Regions from separate parts of the Streptomyces rectiverticillatus genome, predicted to be linked through region 3. Evidence: riboswitches for the same ligand, from Rfam matches in the RefSeq annotation. Region 3 holds a riboswitch; each other region holds the start of a gene.
The links. A riboswitch is a leader RNA that binds a small molecule or an ion and turns the genes downstream of it on or off. The one in region 3 is predicted to bind cyclic di-AMP.
Positions count from the first base shown of each region.

Region 1: it holds a riboswitch for cyclic di-AMP, as region 3 does, so the genes downstream of both, FGW37_RS14955 (M23 family metallopeptidase) here and FGW37_RS12765 (LysM peptidoglycan-binding domain-containing protein) in region 3, are expected to answer to the same signal.
Region 2: it holds a riboswitch for cyclic di-AMP, as region 3 does, so the genes downstream of both, FGW37_RS03955 (C40 family peptidase) here and FGW37_RS12765 (LysM peptidoglycan-binding domain-containing protein) in region 3, are expected to answer to the same signal.

Region 1 is NZ_CP040752.1:3,478,330-3,485,437, reverse strand. It holds gene FGW37_RS14965 (DEAD/DEAH box helicase) at 1-100, shown strand, start outside; gene FGW37_RS14960 (PP2C family protein-serine/threonine phosphatase) at 283-1,590, shown strand; cyclic di-AMP (ydaO/yuaA leader) riboswitch at 1,663-1,796, shown strand; gene FGW37_RS14955 (M23 family metallopeptidase) at 1,806-3,038, shown strand; gene FGW37_RS14950 (aldo/keto reductase) at 3,128-4,072, shown strand; gene FGW37_RS14945 (hypothetical protein) at 4,128-4,427, opposite strand; gene FGW37_RS14940 (NUDIX hydrolase) at 4,548-4,967, opposite strand; gene FGW37_RS14935 (hypothetical protein) at 5,413-5,601, shown strand; gene FGW37_RS14930 (hypothetical protein) at 6,027-6,875, opposite strand.
Region 2 is NZ_CP040752.1:990,457-997,564, forward strand. It holds gene FGW37_RS03940 (urease subunit alpha) at 1-1,426, opposite strand, end outside; gene FGW37_RS03945 (urease subunit beta) at 1,419-1,730, opposite strand; gene FGW37_RS03950 (urease subunit gamma) at 1,747-2,049, opposite strand; cyclic di-AMP (ydaO/yuaA leader) riboswitch at 2,780-2,964, shown strand; gene FGW37_RS03955 (C40 family peptidase) at 2,969-3,439, shown strand; gene FGW37_RS03960 (ATP-binding protein) at 3,587-4,024, opposite strand; gene FGW37_RS03965 (helix-turn-helix domain-containing protein) at 4,307-5,185, shown strand; gene FGW37_RS03970 (DUF397 domain-containing protein) at 5,195-5,449, shown strand; gene FGW37_RS03975 (8-amino-7-oxononanoate synthase) at 5,483-6,679, opposite strand; gene bioB (biotin synthase BioB) at 6,861-7,108, shown strand, end outside.
Region 3 is NZ_CP040752.1:2,975,087-2,982,194, forward strand. It holds gene FGW37_RS12755 (FtsB family cell division protein) at 1-3, opposite strand, end outside; gene eno (phosphopyruvate hydratase) at 171-1,460, opposite strand; gene FGW37_RS12765 (LysM peptidoglycan-binding domain-containing protein) at 1,724-2,473, opposite strand; cyclic di-AMP (ydaO/yuaA leader) riboswitch at 2,477-2,658, opposite strand; gene FGW37_RS12770 (LysM peptidoglycan-binding domain-containing protein) at 2,919-4,043, opposite strand; gene FGW37_RS12775 (cytochrome P450 family protein) at 4,157-5,449, opposite strand; gene FGW37_RS12780 (DUF6479 family protein) at 5,483-5,926, opposite strand; gene FGW37_RS12785 (nucleoside triphosphate pyrophosphohydrolase) at 6,082-7,053, opposite strand; gene FGW37_RS12790 (SurA N-terminal domain-containing protein) at 7,088-7,108, opposite strand, start outside.

The DNA of each region.
Region 1 (7,108 bases), 500 kb from region 3:
GGCGTCCGGTGGCGCTTCCGGTGCGGCTTCCGGCCGGGGTGCCGGCAGGAGCGGTGCCGGCCGGGGCGCCGGGGGCGCACGGGAGCGCCGCTCCTCGTAAGGCCCTTGCTTCACCTCCTCCGGGGCTTACCTCCCCGGTTGGCCCAGCACCGTTCGCCTGCCGACCTCCCGCCCGGAAGGGTGGGAGGTCGTGACGTGCGGGACTGCCGGTCAGGAGAGAGTGCGGTGGGCAAGCGAGAGAGCCGTTCTGCCCGCCGTGCTGCCGGGGGCGCCGCCGGGGGCATGGGTAGTGGCAGTGGCAGTGGCAGTGGCAGTGGCGCGGGCGGTGGCGCGTCCAGCGGCACCAGTAGGCGCAGCACGTTCCGCCGTACGGCGCGCCCGGCCGTGCGCCGGGCCGTCCGCAGGCTCCCGGCCGTTCTGATCGTCGGCGCCGTACTCTTCGACCTCGGGGCGCCCGCGCACTACACGTGCGCCCCCTTCCTCTCCGCCGCGCCCCTCGTCGCGGCGCCGCTGCACACCCTCCGCGTCACGGTCACGGCCGCCCTGGCCGCCGTGGCGGTCGCGGTCGGCCTCGTGTTCTACCACCGGCCGTCCGACACCGGTGAGGCGCTGGCCGAGATCGCGACCATCGGTGCGGTCTCCCTGGTCGCGCTCGGCATCAACCGCATCGCCCGTCGCAGCGATCAGCAGCTCGCCTCCGCCCGGGGCATCGCGGAGGCGGCCCAGCGCGCCGTCCTGCCCGCGCCCCCGTCCCGGATCGGCGGCCTCCGCGTGGCCGCGCGCTACGTCGCCGCCCAGGCGGACGCCCGGATCGGCGGCGATCTGTACGCGGTCCAGGACACCCCGTACGGCGTACGCGTCATCGTCGGCGACGTCCGCGGCAAGGGCCTGGGTGCGGTCGAGGCAGTCGCCGTGGTGATCGGCGCCTTCCGGGAGGCGGCCGAGCAGGAGCCCACGCTGGAGGGGCTCGCGGGACGGCTGGAGCACGCGCTCCAGCGGGAGGGCGCGCGGCGGGCGAACCTGCGCGCCGACGCCGTGGACCGGTCCGAGGGTTTCACCACGGCCGTACTGGCGGAGCTGCCGCCGGGGGAGCCCGTCTTCCGGCTGCTGAACCGCGGCCACCCCTCACCGCTCCTGCTGCACGCGGACGGCCGCATCGGCGTGGCCGACCCCGCCGTCCCCGCGCTGCCGCTCGGTCTGGGCGAGCTGGGGGTGTGGCCGGACCGGGCGGAGGAGCGGGAGTTCCCCGCGGGGTCGATGCTGCTGCTGATGACGGACGGGGTGACCGAGGCGAGGGACGCCGGCGGTACGTTCTACGATCTCCGGGCCGGGCTGACGGGCTGCCGGTTCAAGAACCCGGAGGCGCTGCTGGACGCCCTGGTCGCGGACGTCGCGCGCCATTCGGAGGGTCAGGCCGCGGACGACATGGCGCTGTTGGCGATCCGGCGCGGCGAGCGGATCGAACAGCATTTCGTAGAAAGTATCGACAGGTTCCGCGGGCGCACATCCCGTGAAGACGTGCCCGAGGGCATCGGTGGATTCGGGCGTTCGGCTTGGAATCCACCCGGCACGTCTATTAACGTTCGATAACGGAGCGCGGTTGTCGCAACGCCGCAAGAGGCGATGCGCCGTGCGCCGTCGCCGAATCCCGCGGGCACAGCACCACCTGATACGCCGGCAAGTTCTGGGAACCGGGGAACCACCACCCTGGGGTGAATCGGGCCGCGCGCGGCCCGTAGGAGACCTTCCTGCTCCGAACCCGTCAGCTAACCCGGTAGGCGAGAAGGAAGGAAAGGAGTGCCTCCGTGGCATCCAACGAGCCTGCCGCGTACGACCCGCCGCTGGTCCCGGCGTACGTACCCCCGTACGACCCGGAGCCCGAGCCCGAGCCCCGGCCGGGGCTGCGGTACGAGACGGGGACCGCGTACGACCCCGAGCCGTCGTCCACCCCCACCTCCTACCGGCCGTCCGTCTACAACGCCTTCGGCACGGGCCGCGGCCGCCACCGCGTCGTGAAGCAGCGCGGCGGCACGATGGCCCGCAGCGGCGCGGTGCTCGGTGTGGGCGTCATCGCGGCGGTCGGCGCGGGCGGCATGGCGCACGCCCAGGACCGCCCGGCGACGTCCATATCCATGCCCGACCTGGCCCAGCTGCCGGGAGTGGGCTCGTTCTTCGCGGGGAGCGCGGCGGGCTCGGTCGATTCCGCCGCCGACGCCGAATTCGCCGGTGAGGAAAGCGCATCGGCCGCAGTGCAGATGGCCGAGAGCGCGGCGACGGCGGGTGAGGCGCTCCGGGCGAGAATCCTGGAGCAGGCCGACCACCAGCAGGGCGTGGCCGTGGCCGAGGCGCAGGCGGCGCAGGTGAGGCAGGCCGCGGAGACGCAGAAGAAGGCGGCGGAGCGGAAGGCGGCGGAGGCGGAGAAGGAGCGGGAGGGGGCCGAGGCGCCCGAGACGTCCGAGGAGCCGCAGGCGCGGGCGGCGGCACCGAAGCAGCAGCAGACGGCGAAGCAAGAGGCACCGCAGCACCAGACGGCGAAGAAGCAGACGCCGAAGAAGCAGACGCCGAAGAAGCAGCGATCCGCTCAGGCTGCCACTCCCGCTCAGGCTCCCGCTCCCGCCCCGGCGGCTCGCCACTCCACCTCCGGCGCGTTCAAGCTCCCCCTCGCCTCGTACACCCTGACGGCCGGCTTCGGCCAGGCGGGGAACATGTGGTCCGCGAACCACACGGGGGAGGACTTCGCAGCCCCGACCGGCACGCCGGTGAGGGCGGTCGGCGGCGGCAAGATCGTTCAAGCCGGCTGGGCGGGGGCGTACGGCTATCGCATCGTCCTGAGGCTCGACGACGGTACGGAGCTGTGGTTCTGCCACCTGTCGTCGATGGTCGTCACGTCGGGGAAGGTCGCTCCGGGCCAGGTCATAGGTCGTGTCGGTGCGACGGGCAACGTCACCGGCCCGCACCTGCACCTGGAGGTGCGGCCGGGCGGGGGCGCGCCGATCGACCCGCTGGGGTGGCTGAGGAACAGGGGCCTGCAGCCGTAGCGGGCGCGGGACCGGCGGGCGGCGTACCGCAGGGGGTGGCGAGGAGCGGAAATGGAATACCCACTCCCGCAAGGACGCTGAAGTGATGCATGGCTGACATTCACAAGAAGATCGGCAACCTCTCCGTCCACCCGCTGGCCCTCGGCGGCAACGTCTTCGGATGGACCGCGGACGAGGCGGAATCCTTCGCCGTCCTCGACGCGTACGCGGCGGCGGGCGGCAATTTCATCGACACCGCCGACGTCTATTCGGCCTGGGTCCCGGGCAACGAGGGCGGCGAGTCGGAAACCGTCATCGGCAATTGGTTCGCTTCGCGCGGCAACCGTGCCGACATCGTCCTCGCCACGAAGGTCGGCGCGGGCGTCCCGGAGCCGCGGGGCCTGCGCGCATCGGTGATCAAGGCGGGCGTGGAGGAATCCCTCCGCCGCCTGCGTACCGACTACATCGACCTCTACTACACGCACTACGACGACCCGTCGGTGCCGGTGGAGGAGTTCATCACCGCTCTCGACGCGCTGGTGAAGGAGGGCAAGGTCCGCGAGATCGCGGCCTCGAACATCACGCCGGAGCGCCTGCAGGAGTCGCTGGAGTTCTCGGAGACGACCGGCCTGGCGAAGTACGTGGCGATTCAGCCCCACTACAACCTGGTCTCGCGCGACACCTACGAGGGCGACCTGGCGGCCGTGGCGGAGAAGCACGGCCTGGCAGCCGTCCCGTACTACGCCCTGGCCTCGGGTTTCCTCACCGGCAAGTACCGCCCGGGCAAGACGGTGGACAGCGCACGCGCGGGGAAGGCCGGCGAGTATCTCGCCTCCGAGCGCGGGCAGCGCGTCCTGACGGCCCTGGACGAGGTGGCAGCGGCCCACGGGGCCGAGCTCGCCACGGTCGCCCTGGCCTGGCTCGCGGCCCGGCCCACCGTGGCGACCCCCTTGGCCAGCGCCCGCACGGTGCAGCAGCTCAAGCCGCTGCTGGCGGTGGCGGACCTGAAGCTGACGGACGCGGAACTGAAGCGCCTGACGGAGGCATCGGCGTAGGCAGCGAGGCAGGGCTTCGGGCGGAAGAACCCCGCCCGAAGCCCTGCCCTGCCCATCAAGCCCGGCTCTCGGCCACCCAAGAGGCCAGGGCCACGGCCCCGGCCACCCCGAACACGGCCGGCCAGGCCCCGACCTTCTTGGCCAGCGGATGCGACCCGGCGAACGCGGCAACGTACAGCCCGGTCAGCGCAGCAGCCTTGGGCGCCCCGACCTTCCCGGCCCACTGCCGAGCAGCCACACCACCGGCCACAGCCAGCGCCACCCCACCGAGCGGCCGCTTCTTCGTCCACCGAGCAACGCCATACCCACCGACAAGCCCACCAGCAGCAACAACAGCCGTAGGAACCTGAGCCATCCCGCACCTCCGCATCAAAGGACAACGACCTCCCCCAAAGCTAACTTCATGGGGCGGCGTGGGCGGAGCGCGGGGCGTAGCCGCGTGGTTGCGCTTCCGCGTACGGCCGGGCGCCCCCGCTTACGGGCCGGGCGTCGCCATGAGCAGTGTCGGCACCATCAGCGGCGCTGCGGCTGAAACGGTCTGAGGCAGGGGTACCCAGGTGAGCCCGGTCATGCGCGGACAGTCGCAGTCCAGGTCGCCGTCGATCCCCAGCCGGGGCTCTCCGTCAGTGACCCGGACGCTGTAACAGGCGGTCCAGCCCGATGGATACGGCACGTCGTAGAGGAATTCCGCCGACAGGGGGTGCAGCCCGACCTCTTCGCGCACTTCTCGCATCGCAGCCTGTTCTGCACTCTCATCGGGCGCGATGCCCCCGCCGGGCAACGTCCAGTACTCCTGTCCGTCATGGCGCCCGGTGGGCCCGATGCCTCGTTCCTTGACCATCAGCAGCTTGCCGTCGCGGATGATGACAGCAGCTGCGCGTTTCCTGTCCGACACAGCTCGATCATGCCGGTCGGCATCCCGCACAGCCACTGCTTTGCGGCGCGGTGGCCGGGATGCCGCCGCCACCGCAAGCACCGGCACCCGGGCCGCGAGAGGCGGCCTGAAACAGGCTTCAGGTACGGCGATGCATGGGGGAGGGCACCATCATCAACAGGCGGCAACTGGCCGCGGTGATGGCCGACTGCGACTGAACGGAGGCGTCGGTCCGTTGAGCGTCCGGCTGAAAACCGGACGGGTGGTTCTGCAGCAAGGAGTCGGTCCCTTGCCATCCGTTGATGGGTAGGAAGGGATACGCAGGGATGGGTAAGCAGAACGGGAACGAGTGCTGGGACCCGCAAGAGAATCAGGGCACTCCCACTGACCCCGATACCCGGGTGTCTCAGGACGGTGATGTCTGGTCCTCGACTGCGGACGATAGGACCGCGAAGGGAAGTGCCCCGTGATCCACGGTGAGCATCTGGCGAAGGACCTGCGGCGTGGTTATGGGTTCATCCACGTGGGACGAACCCGGGACGGACAAGCCCTGATCATGCGTAAGGGCAATCGCTGGACGGTCGTCCCTCTGCGGTTGCTCACCCAGGAAGCCGTGGACACGATCAAAGCTCAGGCTGGGATCAGTCTCGTCTGAGAAGCACGCAGTCTCACCCGCCCATCTCCTCGCGAAGGGGTCGTGTTGGGGCTGCTGGCCGCAGTCGGACGCTCAGCTACGACGGCGGCGAGCTGAGCGGAGCGCCCCCACCGGCCTTAGCCACATCGCGGCAGCAGCCCGCTCCCCCTCAGCCACAACTGGGCGGTGCGGTCTCCTCACGCAGCCGCATCCGTGACGGCGTGAGTACGGCGGCCAGCCTCCCACCGGCCGCACATTTCACCCACCGGCCCAGGCCCCCCCACCTGTCCCCCGCTGCCAGCCTGTTCTGACCCGCACTACAACGGTGATGGCAGACGGCAGACGGCTTGTATGCCGCTGTGCGTGGCCGCCAACCAGAAGCCGACCGTCGGCTTTCGCAGGCACCGTGAGCTTCAGCGTGCCGTCGGGCCGGGGTGCGGCGGTACTCAGCGACCCGCGCGGGACAGTGCGCGCAACTCGTCGACACGGTCGCGGACGGCGGCTGCCCGCGCCTCGTCGAGCGGTTCCGAGGGTGGTACGTCGCCGCGGCAGGAACGGCACAGGCCGCCGGGGAGGGCTTCGGGGCGGCCGGTAACGCCGCAGCCGGTGCACTCCATGAGGCACGGGGGTTCCAGCGCCTCCGCATGTACGGGACGGGGGATCTCGGGTGGCATCCTGTCGTGGAGCCTCTTGCGGGTGAACGCACCCGGGCAGTGGATGACGTCAGGGAGCCCGGCCGTGAGGATCCGTGCGAACTCCAGCGGCGTGATGCCGCGCGCGAACCACCCGGCGGCGAGGTCTTCGAGGGCGGAGCACTCGGCGGCGGAGAGCGTCAGGCGAGCGTCGGAGCAGCCGAGCGTGGCCAGGGCGATGTACGCGGGGGAGTACTCGTTTCGCGCCTTGTCCCGGGGCGCTTCCCGGGTCGAGGGTACGGCCGGCGGGGGCGCGGGCTGGCAGGAGTTGCGGGCGAGAAAGGCCGCCCACCAAGCGTCGCCCCGCGCAGTGCGCGAGAAGTACGAGCGTGACACCCACTGCGTACGGCCTTCGCCGACGACCTCCCTGAAACGGCGCAGGTGCCCGGCTGCAGACAGGGCCTTGAGGGCGGAGGCCACGGCCTGCTGCCCGTAGGCGGGGAGCTCCTTGGCGAGCGTCTTGATGTCGACGGCGGCGCCGTCGGGAAGCCGGTCGATGTGAGCGGCGATGGACGCCTCACGGGCGGGGAGGTGAGCGAAGTCGTCCCGGGAGCGCGGGGCTTGATCGGGTGCGGTCCGCTTGCCGTATCCGGACGCGGCCATGGGGGGAGCGGTAGGGTTGGCGACAGCCACGAGATCAGGCCTTTGATCTAGGTGGTCAAACCCCGGCCAGGTGTTGCGAGCACCGGCCGGGGTTGTTTGTTGTGGCGCACGCTACACATCAACAGCAGGGCGTGGCGACCCAGTTGCGCAAAGTCAGTGCTTGTGGTTACGCGTGTGTACGCGCGAGCTGGGCGGGAGGGTGGGTAAGCCTCACCGCCCATTCCTTGCATGGA
Region 2 (7,108 bases), 2.0 Mb from region 3:
GCTGCGGGGTGGGGATGGAGGCGTTGGCGTCGCCCATCTGCGCGTAGGCGATCTGGCCGCCCTTGATGACGAGCTGCGGCCGTACGCCGAAGAAGGCGGGCTCCCACAGCACGAGGTCCGCGAGCTTGCCCGGCTCCACGGAGCCGATCTCGTGGTCGAGGCCCTGCGCGACGGCCGGGTTGATGGTGTATTTGGCGACGTAGCGCCGGGCTCGTGCGTTGTCGGCCGGTCCGTCGCCGGGCAGGGGGCCGCGGCGTCTCTTCATCACGTGCGCGGTCTGCCAGGTGCGCAGCACGACCTCCCCGATGCGGCCCATCGCCTGGGAGTCGGAGGAGATGATCGAGATCGCTCCGAGGTCGTGCAGGACGTCCTCGGCGGCGATGGTGCCGGGCCGGATGCGGGATTCGGCGAAGGCGAGATCCTCGGGGACGGCCGGGTTGAGGTGGTGACAGACCATCAGCATGTCGAGGTGTTCGTCGACGGTGTTGACGGTGTGCGGCCGGGTGGGGTTGGTGGAGCTGGGCAGGACGTTGGCCTCGGAGACGACGGTGATGATGTCGGGGGCGTGCCCGCCGCCGGCGCCTTCGGTGTGGTAGGCGTGGATGGAGCGGCCGGCGATGGCGGCGAGGGTGTCTCCGACGAAGCCGGCCTCGTTGAGGGTGTCGGTGTGGATGGCGAGCTGGGCGCCGCTCTCCTCGCACACGGCCAGGCAGGCGTCGATGACGGCGGGGGTCGCCCCCCAGTCCTCGTGGATCTTGAAGCCGACGGCGCCGGCCCGCAGCTGGGCGCGCATCGAGTCGTAGGAGACGGTGTTGCCCTTGCCCAGCAGGCCGATGTTGACGGGGTAGCCCTCCATGGCCTCGAACATCCGGGCAAGGTGCCAGGCTCCGGGGGTGACGGTGGTGGCCTTGCTGCCCTCGGCCGGCCCGGTGCCGCCGCCGAGCAGGGTGGTGACGCCGGAGGCGAGGGCCTCGTCCGCGGCCTGCGGGCAGATGAAGTGCACGTGGGCGTCGACGGCCCCGGCGGTGAGGATCTTGCCGTTGCCGGCGATGACCTCGGTCTCGGGGCCGATGACGAGGTCGGGGTGGACGCCGTCCATGGTGTCGGGGTTGCCGGCCTTGCCGACGCCGGTGATCCGGCCGTCGCGGATGCCGATGTCGGCCTTGACGACGCCCCAGTGGTCGAGGACGAGGGCCCCGGTGATGACGGTGTCGGGGGCCCCGTCCGCCCGGGTCGCACGGGACTGGCCCATCGACTCGCGGATGACCTTGCCGCCGCCGAAGACGGCCTCGTCGCCGGCGTGCCCGGGCCCGCCGCTGCGGTCCTCCTCGATCTCGACGACGAGGTCGGTGTCGGCGAGGCGGACGCGGTCGCCTGCGGTCGGCCCGTAGAGGCCGGCGTAGGCGACGCGGCTGAGTTCAGTCATCGAGCGGTCCCCCGCACTCGCCGCGCAGACCCTCGACGATGCGCTTGCCGCCGATGGGGACGAGGTCGACCTGGAGGGGGATGCCCGGCTCGAAGCGGACGGCGGTGCCGGCAGCGATGTCGAGGCGCTTGCCGCGGGCCGCCGCGCGGTCGAAGTCGAGGCCGGGGTTGGCCTCGGCGAAGTGGTAGTGCGAGCCGACCTGCACCGGGCGGTCGGCGGCGTTGAGCACGGTGAGCCGGGTGCGGTGCAGCCCCTGGTTGAGGGCCACGGGCTCGGCGGCGTACAGGATTTCTCCGGGGATCATCGCGGGTCCTCCCCCGTCAGCAGATCGGTTCGTGGACGGTGACGAGCTTGGTGCCGTCGGGGAAGGTGGCCTCGACCTGGACGTCGTGGAGCATCTCGGGGATGCCCTCCATGACGTCGTCGCGGGTGAGCACCCTGCGCCCGGAGGACATCAGCTCGGCAACCGTGCGGCCGTCCCGGGCGCCTTCGAGGACGTGGACCGTGATCAGGGCCACCGCCTCGGGGTGGTTGAGGAGCAGGCCGCGGGCCTTGCGCTTGGCGGCCACGTCGGCGGCCACGTGCAGGAGCAGTCGTTCCTGCTCGCGCGGGGAGAGTTGCATGCGTCCCACCTCACTGTCGTCCCAGGTGTCCCGGATGGACGCACCGGGACGCTACCCGAGTTCAACACGGTGTTGACCTGGGGTTCTTCGGCCGGTGGCCGGTGATTGCAGATTAGGGCGGAACCTTTTCCAACGCGTTAACTGACTCTTTGCATTGTCATGGCCATGGACCCGGGAGCCGTCTGTCGTCTGCATCTACTGGATCTTCTGGGCCGGATCATGGCCGTCCGTCCGCACGACACGTACCGCCGGCTACGGGCGGCGCAGACCATGGTCGTCGCGGTGGCGCGACGGCGCCGCGGCTCGCATGCCTGTACGAAACAGGCGAACGGAAGGTGCGAGCGGGTCATGCCGACGCGGACGGTACGGGTCCCCGGCGCAGAGCGCCGGGGGCGAAGGGATCTCCGCGCCATGTGCGCCGGAGGGCCGGGGGTCCGCACCCGGATAAACCCCGGTCCCCTCCATGAAGGATCACGGCGTAGACGGGGCGCGGTGATCGATTTGGCGCGGGCGGCCGGATTGCTCCCGGGCCGGTACGAACCGCCGCAGGCCAGCGGCTCAGCCGGCTTGCGCGCACACCACCAAATCGCCCCGCGTCCACCGGAATTGCCCAGAAGTGATCAGGCTCACATACCCCTGGTTCCGCTCGGAATCGGCACGGCGGCTGCGCCAAGATCCCTTCGACGACAAGACCCCGCCACCCCGGCGGGGCGGTCCCGGTGGACGCCGAACCCTGCCGCCGCCGGGATGCCGGGTCGACTTCAGTGCAACGGCAGGGATGGAGGACCCAAGAGTGGTGGGACGACCAAGAGTAGTGCGGTCGGCCCTTGGGGTGAAGCCGTTGACAGCGGCCGGGCAACCTTCGCCTGCCCGAACCCGACAGGTCATCCTTCACAGGCGGCTGACGAAGGGTTAGCGCATGGGCGCGCACAAACGTCCGTCAAAGCTGTCCAGGGCCGGTGCCGCATCGGCCCTCACTCTCGCCGCTGTCGGGGCCACCGTGCTGGCTCCGGGCGGCGCGGCAGAGGCGGAGGCGTCGACCGTCTCCACCCAGGCACTGCGGATCGCGGCCTCGAAGCAGGGCTCCCCGTATCAGTGGGGGGCGACCGGACCCTACCGGTTCGACTGCTCGGGCCTGACGCTCTACTCCTTCAAGCGGGCCGGGAAGTCCCTGCCCCGCACCGCCGCCCAGCAGTACAACAGCACCCGGCACATCCCCCGCTCCGCACGCGAACGCGGCGACCTCGTCTTCTTCGTCTCCGGGCGCGGGATCTACCACGTGGGGATATACAACGGGGACGGCCGCATCTGGCACGCACCCAAGACGGGCGCGGTCGTCCGGCTGGAGCGGATCTGGACCAACAGCGTCCGCTACGGCCGGGTCGGCTGACCCGGCGTCACCGGCCCGCCCCCGGAGCCCCCGGAAGGCCCGGTGACACGGCTCCCCGCAACTCGCCGTAACTCCCCGCACGAGGGCCCGAAGAGGCCCGAGGCCCCCCGCACCGCGTGCGGGGGGCCTGGCCGGCCGGAGGGGAGTTCAGCGCTCTGCGCTGACCGGCGCGGTCCAGGGGAGGGAGATCCACACCGTCTTGCCGCCGTCGGAGGTCGGCGTGCAGAACAGCCGCCCCCCGTGCTCAGCGGTGAGACAGCGGATGATCACCATGCCGCGGCCGTTGTCCTGCTGGACCGCGGCGGGCAGCCGCCGGGGGAAGCGCGGGTGGCTGTCGGTGACGCCGATGCGCAGATGCTGATCGCGGTCGAGGCGGACGTCCACGGTGAAGGTGGGCGACTGTCCCCGGGTGTGCTGCACGGCGTTGGTCGCGAGCTCGGAGACGATCAGGCGCACGGTCTCGGAGGTGTCCGTCCCGCCCGGAAGCCCCCAGTCCGCCAGCACCTCCGCGACGTAGCGGCGCGCCGTGGAGACCGAGGCGGGGGCGCTCGGCAGCGTGACGGTGGCTTCTTGGTGGTCTGCCATGGCGATGGCCCTTTCAGCCGAGGTCCCGCCGAGACCGGACTCCGGTGCACTGCCACGGAAAAGTCGGGAAGCGTGCCGTAAGTCGTGGGGGGCATGAGCGGCCTCGGACGGCTCTGCGCGACAGACTGCCACTGATAACGCCTGTGATGGGAGCGATCCCCCAAGATATGCATATATCTGTCGCCCGAAGCAGTGAACTCTACGACGAGCGACCGGATTCACACGGCACACTGGGCTATTGACACTGACGTATGACAACGACAGTGACCCAGGGGAGGGCCAATGCGGTACGGACCGGCGGTACGCCGCCGCAAGCTGGGTGCGGAGCTGCGCCGCCAGCGCGAACTGGCCGGGCTGACGAGCCTGGAGGCCGCGCGCGCGGTGGGCTGGCACCAGTCGAAGGTCAGCCGGATCGAGACGGGCAGCAGTGGCGTGAAACCGGCGGACGTGGCCCGGCTGCTGGACGCCTACGGGGTCGCCGACGCCGAGCTGCGCGCGCTGCTGGGGGCGCTGTGCGGCGCGGGGTCCACCGAACCGGGCGAGGGCGCGGGGGCCCGGCGCGGCTGGTGGTACGCCTACCGCGACCGGCTGCCGCCCGCCTATCTCGACTTCATCAGCCTGGAGTCGGAGGCCTCGCGGTTAAGCACCCTGGAGACCACCGTGGTGCCCGGCCTGCTGCAGACGCCGGACTACGCCCGCGCCGTGACCCGCGCGGCCCTCGGCGACCCTGCGCCGGAGCAGGTCGAGGAGCTGGTGCGGGTGCGCCTGGCGCGCCAGGCGGTGCTCCGGGGCGAGCAGCCGCTGGAGGTGTGCGCCGTGCTGGACGAGGCCGTACTGCGCCATGAGGTCGGCGGAGCGGAGGTCATGGCCGGGCAGTTGCGGCACCTGGTGGAGACGGGATCGCTGGGGCACGTGCGGCTGCACGTCCTGCCCTTCTCCAGTGGCGGCCATATCGGCATCACCGGGCCTTTTGTTATTTTCTCATTTCCGCGCATTGCTGATCTGGATGTGGTTGTTCTCGACCACTTGACGAGTAGCCTCTACCTGGAGCGGAAAGAAGACCTCCGGGCGTACGGCGCGGCCTTCACGACACTGCGCGCACACGCCCTCTCGCACGAGAAATCGCTGGAATTCATCGCCGGGATCAACGACGGCGCGTAAGGAGGCACCATGTCCGCAATGCCTCGGTACGTACCCCACCGTTCCACCCCTGCAGCGCTTTCCCTGCTCCGCGAGGCTCCATGGCGGCGCAGCAGTTACAGCACCGGATACAACAACTGCGTCGAGACGGCCGGACCGCTCCCCGGCCGCCTCCTCGCCGTGCGCGACTCCAAGCGGACGGGCGGTCCCGCTGTCCTCTTCCGCTCCGCCGCGTGGACCTGCTTCGTCGAGGGACTGCGCGACGGCGGGATCGACCCGCTCTGACCCGGTAAGGCCCTTTCGTTAAGGCCCTTTCGTTCAAGCGGCCGGCGCGGTCCGTACGATCGCGTCGGCCGCGGCCGTCACCTGCCGGTCCGACAGATCGGCCCGGGCGGTCAGCCGCAGCCGTGAGACGCCGTCCGGCACGGACGGCGGCCGGAAACAGCCGACCGCGATCCCCGCCTCCCGGCAGTCCGCCGCCCACCGCACCGCCGCCTCCGGCGAGGGTGCGCGTACGGAGACCACCGCCGCGTCGGGCCGTACCGCCGCGAAGCCCGCCGCCACCACCCTGCGGTGCAGCTCGGCGGCGATCTCCCGGACCCGTTGCGCCCGCTGCGGCTCGCGGCGCAGCACCGTGAGGGCCGCCAGCGCGGCACCGGCCGCCGCCGGTGCGAGGCCGGTGTCGAAGATGAACGTGCGGGCGTTGCTCACCAGGTGCCGGATCACCCGCTCCGGGCCGAGCACCGCACCGCCCTGGCTGCCCAGCGCCTTCGAGAGCGTGACCGTCGCGACGACGTCCGGGGCGCCCGCCAGTCCCGCCGCGTGCACCGCGCCCCGGCCGCCCTCGCCGAGGACGCCGAGCCCGTGCGCGTCGTCCACGAGCAGGGCCGCCCCGTGTTCGCGGCACGCCCCGGCGAGCGCGGGCAGCGGGGCGGCGTCGCCGTCGACGGAGAAGACGGAGTCGGTGACGGCGAGCGCGCGGCCTCCGTGTGCCGCGAGGGCCTTGCGGACGGCGTCCGGGTCGGCGTGCGGCACGACCGCCTTCTCGGCGCGGGCCAGCCGGCAGCCGTCGATCAGGGAGGCGTGGTTGCCTTCGTCGGAGACGAGCAGGGCCGCACCCTCGGCGCCGCCGCCGGGCCCGGCGAGCGCGGTGACGGCGGCGAGGTTGGCCGCGTAGCCGGAGGAGAACACGAGCGCGGACTCGAAGCCGCAGAAGGCGGCGAGCTCCTCCTCCAGCCGGGCGTGCAGGGCGGTGCTGCCGGTGACCAGACGGGAGCCCGTCGCCCCGGCGCCCCACCGGCGGGCGGCCGCCGCGGCGGCCTCGGTGACCTCGGGGTGGCGGGTGAGGCCCAGGTAGTCGTTGCCCGCCAGGTCGGTCAGCGGCGAGTCCGCGGGGCGGGGCCGCAGGGTCCGTACGAGCCCGGCCGCCAGGCGCCGCTCGTGGTGCGCGTCGATCCAGGCGAAGGGGTCCCGGAAGGCGGGCCGGGGCGTGTCCCGGGTCGGGTCCTGAGGCATGCGGCCTTCCTTCGCGTTCCAGGGGGCTGGGGGCCGGTTCTGTGGAGCCCGGATAGAACCTCTGTAGAACGTAGCGGGCGTCACACCTGGTCAGGGTGTGGCAATACACACACATCAATCCGCGGGAGTTGTGCGATCCCTACCTTGGCCCGGGGTACGGCCGTGAGCGAGGATCACCGCCATGGACCTGCTGAACACGCTGGTGGACAAGGGGCTGCGGCGCGAGCCGCCGACCCGCGAAGAGGCGCTCGCCGTGCTGGCGACGTCCGACGACGACCTGCTCGACGTGGTGGCCGCGGCCGGCAAGGTGCGCCGCAGGTGGTTCGGGCGCCGGGTGAAGCTCAACTACCTCGTCAACCTCAAATCCGGGCTCTGCCCCGAGGACTGCTCGTACTGCTCGCAGCGGCTCGGTTCCAAGGCCGGGATCCT
Region 3 (7,108 bases):
CACTTCGCCTCCCCGAGGTCCTGGTCGCCCGCAGCCTCGCTACGAACGTACGTCCCCGGCCACGGTACGGGACCGTGGCCGGGGACGTGGTGAGGCTGCTCCCCTGAGGCCGTGTCAGGCCTGCGGGTGCGGCCCGCCGGGCCTTCGCGTCAGGTCAGCCCTTGCTGCGCTTACTGGTTCGCGGAGCGAAACCGCGGGAAGGCGCTGCGGCCGGCGTAGACCGCGGCGTCGTCCAGGATCTCCTCGATGCGCAGGAGCTGGTTGTACTTGGCGACGCGCTCGGAGCGGGCCGGGGCGCCGGTCTTGATCTGGCCGCAGTTGGTGGCGACGGCCAGGTCGGCGATGGTGACGTCCTCGGTCTCGCCGGAGCGGTGGGACATCATGCACTTGAAGCCGTTGCGCTGGGCCAGCTCGACGGCGTCCAGGGTCTCGGTCAGCGAGCCGATCTGGTTGACCTTGACCAGCAGGGCATTGGCGGCGTTCTCCTCGATGCCGCGGCCGAGGCGCTCGGGGTTGGTGACGAACAGGTCGTCCCCGACGAGCTGGACCTTGTCGCCGAGCTTCTCGGTGATGGTCTTCCAGCCGTCCCAGTCGTCCTCGAACAGCGGGTCCTCGATGGAGACGAGCGGGTACGCCGCGACGAGCTCGGCGTAGTACTCGGTCATCTCGGCGGCGGTGCGGTCCTGGCCCTCGAACTTGTAGACGCCGTCCTTGTAGAACTCGGAGGCGGCCACGTCGAGCGCGAGCGCGATGTCCTGGCCGGGGGTGTAGCCGGCCTGCTTGACGGCCTCGAGGATGAGGTCGAGGGCCTCGCGGTTGGAGCCGAGGTTCGGGGCGAAGCCGCCCTCGTCGCCCAGGCCGGTGGACAGGCCCTTGGTCTTCAGCACCGACTTGAGGGTGTGGTAGACCTCGGTGCCCCAGCGCAGGGCCTCGGAGAAGGACTCCGCACCGATCGGCGCGATCATGAACTCCTGGATGTCCACGTTGGAGTCGGCGTGCGAGCCGCCGTTCAGGATGTTCATCATCGGAACGGGCAGCAGGTGCGCGTTCGGGCCGCCCAGGTAGCGGAAGAGCGGCAGGTCGGACGCCTCGGAGGCGGCGTGCGCGACGGCGAGGGACACGCCCAGGATGGCGTTGGCGCCGAGCGAGCCCTTGTTGTCGGTGGCGTCCAGGTCGAACATGGCCTGGTCGATCAGGCGCTGCTCGGTGGCGTCGTAGCCGACGAGCTCCGGGCCGATCTGCTCGATGACGGCGAGGACGGCCTTCTCGACACCCTTGCCCAGGTAACGGTTCTTGTCACCGTCACGGAGCTCGATGGCCTCGAAGGCACCGGTGGAGGCGCCGGACGGCACGGCGGCACGGCCCGTGGAGCCGTCGTCGAGGCCGACCTCGACCTCGACCGTGGGGTTGCCTCGCGAGTCGAGGATCTCGCGAGCTACGACGACGTCGATGGACGGCACGAGGGTCTCCTTCGTGTGTGTCTGTGGTTCTGCAGCACGAGCCTAACGGGCCCCGGAGGCTCGCCTCGCCGTTGGACCGCGTTCTCGGGCCGGAAAAGCCTAAAAAACAGCACAAAAGCCCAGAACGTTGTACGAACGATGGATTCGGCCGGCCCGGAAACGGCTGAGCCCCGCTCCGGTGCGCGCTCGGGGCAGCGCATCGGAGCGGGGCGGTCCCGCGCAGCGGAGAAGGGCGGCCCACCGCGGTGGACCGCCCTGCCGGATCAGCTGAGGTGCAGCTTCTGGCCGACGTAGATCACGTCCGCGTCCTGGACGACGTCCTTGTTGCGGTCGTACAGCTTCTGCCAGCCGCCCTTGACGTGCTGGGCCTCGGCGATCTTGGAGAGGGTGTCGCCCTCCTTGACCTCGTACTCGCCGTCGCCGACCTTGTAGGACTGCGTGCTCGGGGCGGTCCGCTTCGGGGCCGGGGCCTCGTCGCGCTCGGTGGCCTGCGGGGCGGAGTGCTTCGGCGCGGCCTTCTTCGGCGTGGCCTGGCGCTCGCTGCGGTCCGCGTGGGACTTGCCCGAGACGGTGCCGCCGGTGCGGGAGGACTTGGTGGACTTGCCGGCGGAGCCCGAACCGGAGGGGTCGACGTTCGCCTTCGGGCCGCCGGCCGTCAGGCCGCCGGGGCCGGCGCAGCCCCAGGCGCCCGGGCCCTGCATGGCGAGCAGCTTCTCGGCCACGGCGATCTGGGCGCTCTTGGAGGCGTGGTCGGCGCGGTCGGCGTACTTCTGGCCGCCGGCGGCGTTCCAGGAGGACTGCGAGAACTGCAGGCCGCCGTAGTAGCCGTTACCGGTGTTGATGGACCAGTTGCCACCGGACTCGCACTGGGCGACCTTGTCCCACGTCGAAACCGAGGCGGCGTTGGCGGAGGTGGCGACCATCAGCGGGGCGGCGACAGCTGCACCGGTGACACCGGCGAGCGTGAAGATGCGGACGGCCTTGGACGGACGACGGTGCTTGCCCTTGGACATGAGTCGTTTCCTCACCGACGCCTACGAGGTGAGCTGTCGGGTTCGGGCTGTGAGTTCGCCCGGCTTCGTGTGCGAGCACACTCGGCTTCACCCCTAGCCGGTCCCGGACCCGCGGCCTTCGGCCGAGGAGCCGTTTCCGGCGCCTACCTTGGTTCCCCCGCTCCTGCCTACGGCGCTTGCGCGACGACTCCCCCGATCGCCGGCAGGATTCGGCGTGGCGACCGTGGTGCCCGCGGTGGCGAGCGGTCACGACGGTAAACACAGTCGCGGCAAGGGTTCAAACCCCTCTTTCCAGCCACAGTTGCCCCTGGTTACCCAGGGGAACAACGCGTTTCCGCAGGTGAGAGACGGTTTACCAGTTTCGGGAAGACCGCATTCCGCCATCAGGCAAAGAGACCCATGTCTCACTTTCGACTGGAACGGACATTCGCCGCGAACTGCCGGTCTATTTACCGACTTCGAGCCTCTGACCAGGAAGGATCAGGTCGGGATCGGTTCCGACCGCTTTCTCATTGCGCTGATACAGAGACTGCCAACCTCCCTTGACGGCATGCTGCTCGGCGATGGCTGACAGGTTGTCACCGGGACGCACGGTGTAGTCGGTGGGCGTGGGGCTGCCGGTGCGAGCGTCGCCGCCGCCCCGCGACGTACGGCTCTCGTCCTCCGAACGCGACGGGTCGCCGCGGTGCTTGCCCGTGCCCGTGCCGCCCTCGTCGGGCGCCCGTCCCGCGGGCGAACCGGAATCGCCGGGAGCGGGTGTGGCGGAGCCGCTCGGGATCTGGGTCGGGTCGTCCGTGGGAGGCGTCGAGGGCTTGCGGTGCCGGCCTTCCTGCGGCTCACCGGACTTCCCGTCGCCCGGCGTGCCCGAGGCGCCCGGTGACGGCGCGTCGGACGACGGGCTGCCGGAGGGCCGGCCGGACGGCTGACCGGAGGACTGGCCCGGCGACGGCTGACCGGTCGACGGCTGCCCCGAAGGCTGCGTGGAGGGGTCGGCCGAGGGGCTCGTCGAGGAACCCGGCGACGGCTTTCCGGACGGCGAAGGAGACGTGGACGCGTCAGAAGGCTTGTCGTGCTGGGAGGGCTCGGACGGCTCGGACGGCGTGGAGTGCGAAGTGGTGCGCTCCGGGGCGCGTGAAGGCGTCGAGTCGCTCGCGGGGGCGTGTGTGCCGCCCGGGTTGACCTCCGCCGGGGTGCCGCCCGAGGTGAGGCCCGCGCTCGCCGCGCAGCTCGACCAGGGGCTGGTGCCGCCGCTCTCGAGGATCTGCTCGGCGACGGTGATCTGCTGCGCCCGGCTGGCGAGGTCGGGCCGGGGGGCGTACTCCCTGCCGCCATGGCGCTCCCAGAGGTCCTGGGTCAGCTGCAGTCCCCCGTAGGTCCCGTTGCCGGAGTTGGCGCTCCACAGGCCTCCGCTCTCGCACTGGGCGACACGGTCCCAGGTGCCGGCGTCGGCTGCCGTCGCGCCGGTGGCCGCCAGCAGCGGCATGGCGATTCCGGAGGCGGTCACCCCCGCGGCGACCACGATGGCGGGTATCTGACGGGGGCGGCGATGTCGGCCGTTTCCGGGTCTCATGGGCGGTTGCCTCTCGTTCGGCGGCGAATGGTGGTTGAAGATAGCGACGGCCCACCGGAGTCACAAGCCGATGTAGCGGAGGTCACGCCGAGATCACGTCGGCTGACGCCGGTTCAGGCAGGCGGCCGCTCCTGGGTGGTTGTGTCCGGAATGCCCTCCGGCGTAAAGGCCACGGGAAGGGTGCGCAGACCACGCATGATGAGTCCGCCGCGCCACCGCAGATCCTCCGGATCGGCCCCCAGCCGCAGATCGGGGAGGCGCCGCAACAGGGTCGCCAAAGCCGTCTGGCCCTCCAGGCGGGCGAGGGGTGCGCCCAGGCAGTAGTGGATGCCGTGGCCGTAGCCCAAGTGCTGGTTGTCGCGCCGGGAGAGGTCCAGCGCATCGGGGTCGGCGAAGCGCTCGGGGTCGCGGTCGGCGGCCGCGAGGACGACGAGGACGGGGTCGCCCTCGGCGATGCGCTGCCCGCCGATCGTCAGGTCCCGGGTGGCGAACCGCCAGGTCGCGAGCTCCACCGGGCCGTCGTAGCGCAGCAGCTCCTCGACCCCGGTCGCGAGCAGGCCCTCGTCGCCCTCGGCGAGGGCGCGCTGGAGGCGCTCGCGCTGCTCCGGGTTGCGCAGCAGGGCGTAGGTTCCGTTACCGATCAGGTTCACAGTTGTTTCAAAACCCGCAAAGAGCAGGATGAAGGCCATGGCCGCGGCCTCGTCCTCGGTGAGGTGCTCACCGTGGTCACTCGCCCTGATCAGACCCGAAATGAGGTCTTCACCGAGATCCTCCCGCTTACGGTGGATCAGTTCGGTCAGATAGCCCCGCATCTTCTTCACTGAGCGCGCCACTCCGCCGCGCGGCCCGCCGCCGTGGCGGATCATCATTCCCGCCCAGTCCCGGAAGTCGTCCTGGTCCTCGCGCGGCACTCCGAGCATGTCGCAGATGGCGTAGATGGGGAGGGGGAAGGCGAACTCGTGGATGAGGTCGGCTTCACCTCTGCCGGCGAAGCCGTCGATGAGCCGGTCCGTCAGCTCCTGCACCCGCGGCGCGAACTCGGCGACCCGGCGCGGAGTGAACGCCTTCGAGACGAGGCGGCGCAGCCGGGTGTGGTCCGGCGGGTCGATGTTGAGCAGGTGCGTCATCAGATTGGCGCTGCGCTCGCCCGGGATGCCGACCTTGCCCTTGCCGTGGGCGGACTCGGAGTGGTGCACGGGGTTCTTCGACAGGCGCTGGTCGGCGAGCGCCTGGCGGGCATCGGCGTACCGGGTGACCAGCCACGCCTCCACGCCGCTGGGCAGGGCGGTGCGGTGCACCGGGGCGTGCTCGCGCAGCCACGCGTACGCGGGGTACGGGTCTGCGGCGAATTCCCAGGTGAAGAGCGGCGGGGCGGGCGGGACGGGCGAGGCGTTCTTGTCGTGCACCCCTTGACGCTACTAGGGGCGCGGCGGAGCGGCTCAGTGGTGGCCGGGGCCGCCGCTGCCGAAGCCGCCGCTGCCGCCCGGGTTCCACTTCTTACGCTCTTCGGTGAGCTCCTCGGGGTGGCTGCCGGGGTTGCGCACCTCGTGCGGCAGCACCCGCTCCCCGTTCGCCTCGGGGTGCAGCTCGTCCGCCTCGCGGTGCTCGGTGACGTAGCCGACCCTGTTCTCCTCGTCGTCGTTGTGGCCCGGCCCGTGGTCGGGCGAGGTGGGCCCGGTGTCGTGCTCCTGCCGCGTCTGCCAGGCGCCCTGCCTGCGCTGCGGCTGGGACGGTGGCGGCGGTTCCTCGTCACGCTTCCGGAAGCCCTTGGCCACGGCGACGATCAGCAGGGCGACGACGAAGAGGCCGACGATGAACTGGATGATCCCGCCGGCCCAGTGCGGGGCGGCGAGGTCGGCGAGGTGTACGTACTGAATGCGCATGCCATGCGGGTACCCGCCGACCGCCGGGACAAGTCGGTAAATAGGCTGAATGGGTTCCGGAGGCTCTCCCCGGGCCCCTACCCCCCGGCTACCCCCGGCTACCCCCGGCGCTCCGCCTCAGCGCATGGCTGCTACAAAACCTCAGCGCACGGCCGCTACAAACCCTCCGCGGCGCGGATCGCGTCGCGGTACGTGCGGGCCGCGGCCCGCAGCGCCGTCTCCGGGTCCGTGCCCGCCGCCTCCGCCCGTACGGCCAGCGCCAGCAGCTCGTAGCCGATGCCGTCGCCGGCGGGCGGGGTGACGTCGAGGCCCTGCGAGCGCACCCGGGAGGCCAGCTTCGCGGAGAGGGCGAGGGCGGGCTGGCCGAGCGGCACGCCCTCGGTGACCGACTCACGTCCCTTCTCCGCGTCCTTCGTGCGCATCCAGTGCGCCCGCACGTCCTCCGGCGTCTGCGCGGACTCCTCGCCGAAGACGTGCGGGTGCCGGTGGATGAGCTTGTCGACGATCACGCCGGCGACGTCGTCGACGGAGAAGGGCTCGTCCGGGTCGTCCTGCGCGATCCGGGCGTGGAAGACGACCTGCAGCAGCACGTCGCCGAGCTCCTCGCGCAGCGCCTCGCGGTCACCGGTCTCGATGGCCTCCAGCAGCTCGTACGTCTCCTCCAGCGCGTACTTCGCGAGGTCCTCGTGGGTACGGATCCCGCTCCACGGGCAGGCCGCGCGGATCCGGTCCATGACCTGCACCAGATCCAGCAGCCGCGCACCGGGCAGGTCGTACGAACCGGGCAGCAGCTCCAGCGCGGGCATCGTCTCCCGGCCGGAGCCGGCGAGCCGGGCCAGCCCGTCGGTGAGGGCTGACTCGCCCTCGGCGGAGGTGAGCACGACGGCGCTGCGCCGCCCGGTCGAACAGAAGTCGACCAGCTCGCGTGCCGTGGCCGAGCCGTGCTCGACCTCGACACCGGCCTCCCGCAGATACGGCAGCTGCGGGTGGCCTGCATCGGCGCACAGCACGCGGTCGGCGGCGCGGAGCGCCTGCCAGGCGGGCCAGGACAGCAGCCCCGGGGCGACCCGGTGGCTGGTGGTGAGCAGGACGATGCGGCCAGGTGCGGAGTCGGCGGAGTCGTTCACGCACTCGAGCCTAGGGGACCGGGCCGGGCGTGGCTCACGCCGGGCGGGCGGCCCC